DNA from 2 places in the Viridibacillus sp. FSL H8-0110 genome. Region 1 is predicted to be linked to the other one. Evidence: riboswitches for the same ligand, from Rfam matches in the RefSeq annotation. Region 1 holds a riboswitch; the other holds the start of a gene.

Region 1 (3,418 bases):
TTCGATATTCACTTGTTGTCCCGTTTCCTTCAGTGCGAAAATCGTTTCTTGATACGTATGTGGAATAAGAGATACAGTCAATTTTTCAGGATGTTTTTCAAAAATCGTCAAGCTTGTTCCATCAATGGCTACGGAACCCCTTGGTATACACAAATCACTCAGTTCTCTAGAGATAGCGATGTCAATGTAGACTGCATTTGCTTGCTTTGTTTTTCTGATAATAGTCCCTGTCCCATCAACATGACCTGAAACGAAGTGACCGCCAAATCGCCCATTTGCAGCCATTGCTCTTTCTAAATTCACCAACTGCCCTACTTTTAAGGAGTGAATTGTTGTCGCTTTGACCGTTTCTGGCATGACATCTAACGTGAATTCGTGAAGTGTGAAATGCGAAACGGTTAGGCATACGCCGTTTACTGCTACACTATCGCCAAGTTGCATATCCAACATGATGTCTTGAGCTTCAATAGTAAATTTCATACTCTCTGCATCTTTTTTCAGCTCTGTAATTTTTCCTTTTGCCTCAATAATTCCTGTGAACATACGCTATACCCCCACTCCCGAAATCACTTTAATTACATCACCAATTCGATCCACTTGCTGCAGTTTTAGTGGGACAGCATCAGCCATGCTTTTTACTTCTAAATCTTCCAACATCCCCATTCCATCATGGTCACCTACTAGTTTTGGTGCTATGTAAGTAATCATTTCATTAACTAGACCTGAATTGATAAAACTCGTATTTATACGCTGCCCCCCTTCTACATAAAGGGTGACGATATTTCGCCTTGCCAGCTCTTGAAGGACGTCCTGGATTGCGATTGTTTTTGTTTTAAGTTGGATTACTTGTACATTGTCTTGTGCAAAGCTGGTGATATGATCAGGGGTAACTTCAAGCCCAACAACAATCCATGTCTGCGTTGTTTGATCAGTGATAACCTTAGCATTTATAGGTGTTCTTAAATGCGTGTCCAAAATGATTCGAATCGGTTGTTTTTTACTTTCTGTAAATCGATTTGTTAGTAATGGGTCATCTGTTAACACCGTCCCAACACCAACTAAGATCGCATCCGTTTGCCCTCTTTTTCGATGAACATCCTCCTGCACTTCTTTACCTGTGATATTTTCATTTTTTCCATGAACGGTAGCAATCTTGCCATCCAATGTAATAGCTTGCTTTAACGTAACAAAAGGCAACTTCTGCTTCATAAAATGAAAATAAGCTTTATTTAATTTCACAGCTTCGGCTTCACAAAGCCCCACTTCCACTTCAATGCCAGCATCCTTTAGCTTTGTTACACCAGTGCCAGCTACTTTGGGATTTGGATCGAGTGTTGCTACCACTACTTTTTTTATACCTGCATTCAAAATGGCCATCGTACATGGTGGTGTTTTACCATAATGATTACAAGGCTCTAATGTGACATACATTGTACTGCCAACAGCATTTTCCCCGGCCATATTGAGTGCATGTACTTCCGCATGATGAGAACCGGCACTAAGATGCGCTCCAAAACCAACTACAGCACCTTCTTTTACAATGATCGCTCCTACTACCGGATTGGGCGAAGTTTGATCCTCACCTACTGTTGCAAATTTCAACGCTAAATCCATAAAATACTCGTCATGCATTGTGATAAACCTCCCTTTTTGAAAAATAAAAAACTCTCTAATTAAATTAGGGAGTTTGGGAGAGTATTAGATAAACGCATCGCTAAATAAACCTAATGAAATACTATTTTTCAAAAGGAATTGCGTGTAATCTAGCTGTCCTTCTCCCATCCAGACTATACTGTCGGCTTTGGATTCGCACCAAATCCTGCTCTTATCAAGCTCACGGGCTTAGAAGATTCACTTCATCACCGTCGATTGGGAATTTCACCCGACCCCGAAGGACTTACTTATTTAGTTTTTCCATCAAAAAAACTCCATAGATTTCTACGGAGTTTGATAGGAGTTATGTAAAATATCATAAGCAAATAAACCTATTAAAATACTTTATTTTTAATAAGACTTCGATATTCTCTACATCCTTCTCCCATCCAGACTATACTGTCGGCTTTGGACTCACACCAAATCCTGCTCTTATCAAGCTCACGGGCTTAGAAGTTTTACTTCATCACCGTCGATTGGGAATTTCACCCGACCCCGAAGGATATTACATATGAAATTAACAACAATACAAATAAGTTTTAGGGCATCAAAAAAACCCCATAGAACACTACGGAGTTTGATAGGAGACATAAATTATCAATGCTAAATAAACCTATTAAATCTACATAAATTTAATAAGACCTTGATATTCTTTACATCCTTCTCCCATCCAGACTATACTGTCGGCTTTGGATTCTCACCATATCCTGCCTAAAAAAGGCTCACGGGCTTAAAAGTTTTACTTTATCACCGTCGATTGGGAATTTCACCCGACCCCGAAGGATTATTATATTGTATGTAAATACCATAGCACTTTACTTATTTAAAAACTAGAGGTTTTTTAATTTATATTGGATTGTTCGAGAACATACTAAAAAGAGATTAGTCTTAAAAGCTTGATATGTTGGGCTATATTGACCTGTTACATGTCATGAGAAAATGTAATTTTTTTATTTACCAACACCAATTCACTGTATAGTTAAGGTAATAATACAAAAACCAAGGATAAAAACTATGGATATAAAAGCAATAAAACTCCATTTTCTCATTTCCAATTTCGGCCTTATTATACTATTTAAATTAATACAGGCAGGAATATAAATAGCTGTTGCAATGATAGATATTATTAAAAAGACACCTAGTAAACCATCATCGAAAGTAGAGTCTACTCTCAATCCAAAAGAATGCGAAGCGTACATTATTGTCATGAACCATAATACACCTATAAAAAAAGATAAATAGCCTAGAAATAAGTTAACTATTATGGAAATAGAACGGTATCCTATTCTCATTATATCCTCCTTTTCATTATTAAAATTATGCTTTAAAAACCTCATCACATTGATTTCTGTCGTAGTGTACATACTATTGAAAATAACCTTAAACTATTATATAAATCGTTTTAATATTTTATGTATATGACACAATGATATCGAATATTTACTAACATTTTCCCACCAGTTAAATTATCTGCTCTCATACAAAAATTTAAACATGCCTAATAAAAAAGCACTACATAATAAAACAATTTAATATCGTTTTATATGTAGCACTCCTCTATTCACCTTACTTATTCATTTATTCTTCTAGCATTATTTTTATTATTCGGTTTTTGTTTTTCTTCATGATTATGTTGTTTATGTGCTTCATCATTTTGTCCAACTACATCAAAGTCATCTGGACTCAAATCAAACCCATACCCAAATTCTTCACGACCTAAGTCATTTTTCTTTTTCGCTTTATTCTTTTCTTGGTTGTTATTCGC
Region 2 (3,418 bases), 1.2 Mb from region 1:
ACAGCTATCAAGTATATTGACATCGATGACAGACGCAGTAATTACGTTTAATCGTGACCGTACCATTTTGGTCAGCAATCCACCTGCGGAACTTTTACTACAAAAATGGTTTATCAATAAGAGTGCCAATAGTGATAAACCTATTCCTGCTGAAATTTATCATATGCTTGACCACGTTTTAGACTTGGAAGAAGAGCTGGAAGTAGAGCTTGAAATTGAAAGATCCTATTATGCGATTTCAATTAGCCCGTTATATAGTGGAAATTCCGTGCGCGGTGCAGTAGCTGTGTTACGAGATAAAACGGAAGAGCATCGTTTAGATAAATTACGTTCAGACTTTATAGCGAATGTCTCACATGAATTACGAACTCCAATAGCGATGCTTCAAGGCTATAGTGAAGCGATTATGGATGATGTCGTCTCAAGTGAAGAAGAACGTAAAGAAATGATTAAAATCATCTATGATGAGTCGCAACGAATGGGGCGTTTAGTCACAGACTTGCTTGACTTAGCTCGTATGGAATCAGGACATATGCGTTTATATAAAGATTCTGTTCCAATATCACCTGTTATTGAAAGAATTACGCAAAAATTTGTTCAAGTAGCAAAAGAGAAACACGTAAATCTGACATTTAATACAACAATCGAAGATACACTTCACTTAGAAATGGATGAAGACCGTATAGAACAAGTATTAACAAACTTAATTGACAATGCCATACGTCATACACTAGTCGAAGGAAGTGTAGAAGTTATTGTAGACCGTCAGCTATCCTTTGCACGCATTCAAGTAAAAGATAACGGTGCAGGGATACCTGCCGATGATTTGCAGTATGTATTTGAGCGTTTCTATAAAGCTGATAAAGCTAGAACACGTGGTAAGGGTGGGACTGGTCTAGGTCTTGCCATTGCCAAAAATATTGTTGAAGCACATAAGGGTAGAATTACAGTGGAAAGTGAAGTTGATAAAGGAACTACATTCACATTCTATTTACCAATTGAAAAAATGTAAATTAAATGTAAAACACGGATTGTAAGTTAGAAGACTTTACAATTCGTGTTTTTTTGCATATAGTTATAGTGTATTACAATTAAATTATGGTTCATCTTCGGGGCAGGGTGAAATTCCCGATCGGCGGTATTAGAGAACTAAGCAATACTCTTGAGCCCGCGAGCCGCAAGGCAGGATTTGGTTAAATTCCAAAGCCGACAGTATAGTCTGGATGGGAGAAGGTGAAGGTACGGTCGTCTTTCAATTTGAGTATCAATAAGACGCTTATTTGACTATGCCTAAATTCTCCCTTAAGTACACTATGTGCTTAAGGGTATTTTTTTGCATAGCAACAACGACTATACCTTTCCTCTTTTTGAAGTGGATCTACAAAAGGAGAGAAAAGTATTATGAAGAACATGAAGTTGCAGAAGAGGATTGCAATTGCAATGTTAAGTAGTATTTCTTTTGTTTTAATGCTATTTAACTTCCCTCTACCACCGTTTCCGGCATTTTTGGAAGTGGACTTTAGTGATGTGCCAGCCTTAATCGCAGCAATCACCATGGGGCCACTAGCAGGTATTCTAGTTGAGTTATTTAAGAACGTGTTAGATTGGATTTTCTCAGGGAGTCCTACAGGTATGCCAGTTGGCCATATTGCAAACTTTACAACAGGTGTATTATTTATCATGCCGGTATATTTTGTTTATAAACGACTTTCAAGTACAAAGGGCCTAACTACTGGGTTTGTCATTGGTACACTATCGATGGCAGTAGGTATGAGTTTACTGAACTATGTACTATTCTTACCTATGTATACGTACTTTTTAAATGTCCCAGCTACAACTGGAACAGCATTAACGAAAATGATTGTACTAGGTGTTTTACCTTTTAATATTATAAAAGGATTCATTGTCATGATTATATTCATGCTATTGTTTAATAGCATGAAAAAATGGATTGAAAAACAACGAATGCATTATTTAAATTAAACCTTCAGCCGATGTTTGTAAAAAGACATCGGCTTTTATAATTGAATAAAACGTTGAATGAATGTATAATACTGTTAATAAATAGAATATTCAGTACATTGAGTAAGATAATGATGTAAAAACGAGAATATATAACTTGTGATTTTACAATGTTATATAATTTATTCGATATATCGAGATTAACTTCCATAAAAGAAAGGATGTATGTGAATGGCTGAACGAAAATTATTAAGCTCCTTTTTTACATCAATAATTGCCTTTTTTACATTACCTTTATTATTTATGCAAACAGATGAACATTTTCTACACAGTGCATTTGCATTAACCGTATATGTCGTTCCAATTATTTTTACATACGGTTTATTAGCTTCGTATATAGCAGATCGAATAGCAGAGCGTAAAATGAATGTGAGAGGTTACTCTCTACTATTGCATATGGCTTTCGGAACAGGAATTGTCATTCCGATTACAGTTGCATATTACTCACAAGGTGGAGTTTGGTCACTTCAAATAATAACAGCTGCTACTGCTGGCTTCATTTTAGGAAGCGTTTTCTTTTTCGTAGATTTAATGTTACGTAAAGTTGCTATTCGTATGACGCAATATTCTTATGAAGAGCAGAATATTTGAATTTAACATCAATTAGCAATGAGGCCCTATATCTCATTGCTTTTTTTATGATAACAATAAAGTGAAAAAAAGCTAAAGAAACAGGATTACTAATAGCTGTAGGAAGAAAAAGAAGTGCCGATATAAATTGTTCGGTTATACTTTGAGAGCATATTTTGACAACAATAATCAATTTATGCTCTTATCATTATCTATTCATTAATTCTTTTAATAACACGTTGTAACTTTATTATCCGCTCACGTATCATTATATTTTCAAGGGAAAAGGTGGGAAAAGAATTTAGTGATTCTCTTACATTTATATTAAACAAAGAAAAGAAAAAAACCTGAGCATAACGCTCAGGCTTTCATCATTCTTTATGAGTTAAGGTCATTATGAAACTTACTATTAAAATTAATATAATTGAACCAAGTAAAGCTGGTAGGATATAGAAATCGCTTAAGGCTGGTCCCCATTGACCAAATAAATTACCACCTATCCAAGCTCCAATAATACCTGCAATAATATTGCCAATAATTCCTCCGGGGATGTCTTTACCTATAATTAGGCTTGCTAACCACCCCAAAATTCCTCCAATAATCAAAAACCAAATAAAACTAAACATATGTAAACCTCCCTATAATCTTAAGGTACTAATTCCCTGTAGACTAAATATGAAACCTGTAAAAGCCAATTAATACTGTGGTGTAAATTTGAGCAAGTGATAAAGAATTACTATATTCAAATGTAGCACTGTGTAATAAAGTGAAATTAGGCCTCCTTGGATTAGAATATGCTAAAGAGCGGTAGCTACGCTATATTATT

The links. A riboswitch is a leader RNA that binds a small molecule or an ion and turns the genes downstream of it on or off. The one in region 1 is predicted to bind FMN.
Region 2: linked by a shared signal. The riboswitch ahead of MHH98_RS15990 (ECF transporter S component) and the one ahead of ribD (bifunctional diaminohydroxyphosphoribosylaminopyrimidine deaminase/5-amino-6-(5-phosphoribosylamino)uracil reductase RibD) in region 1 are both predicted to bind FMN.

Annotation. Positions count from the first base shown of each region.
Region 1 covers NZ_JBBOPJ010000001.1:1,962,802-1,966,219, reverse strand. The annotation lists gene ribE (riboflavin synthase) at 1-543, opposite strand, end outside; gene ribD (bifunctional diaminohydroxyphosphoribosylaminopyrimidine deaminase/5-amino-6-(5-phosphoribosylamino)uracil reductase RibD) at 547-1,632, opposite strand; FMN riboswitch at 1,767-1,900, opposite strand; FMN riboswitch at 2,027-2,160, opposite strand; FMN riboswitch at 2,308-2,441, opposite strand; gene MHH98_RS09840 (hypothetical protein) at 2,622-2,945, opposite strand; gene MHH98_RS09835 (hypothetical protein) at 3,224-3,418, opposite strand, start outside.
Region 2 covers NZ_JBBOPJ010000001.1:3,189,703-3,193,120, reverse strand. The annotation lists gene MHH98_RS15995 (ATP-binding protein) at 1-1,012, shown strand, start outside; FMN riboswitch at 1,102-1,239, shown strand; gene MHH98_RS15990 (ECF transporter S component) at 1,402-1,983, shown strand; gene MHH98_RS15985 (hypothetical protein) at 2,194-2,613, shown strand; gene MHH98_RS15980 (GlsB/YeaQ/YmgE family stress response membrane protein) at 2,964-3,218, opposite strand.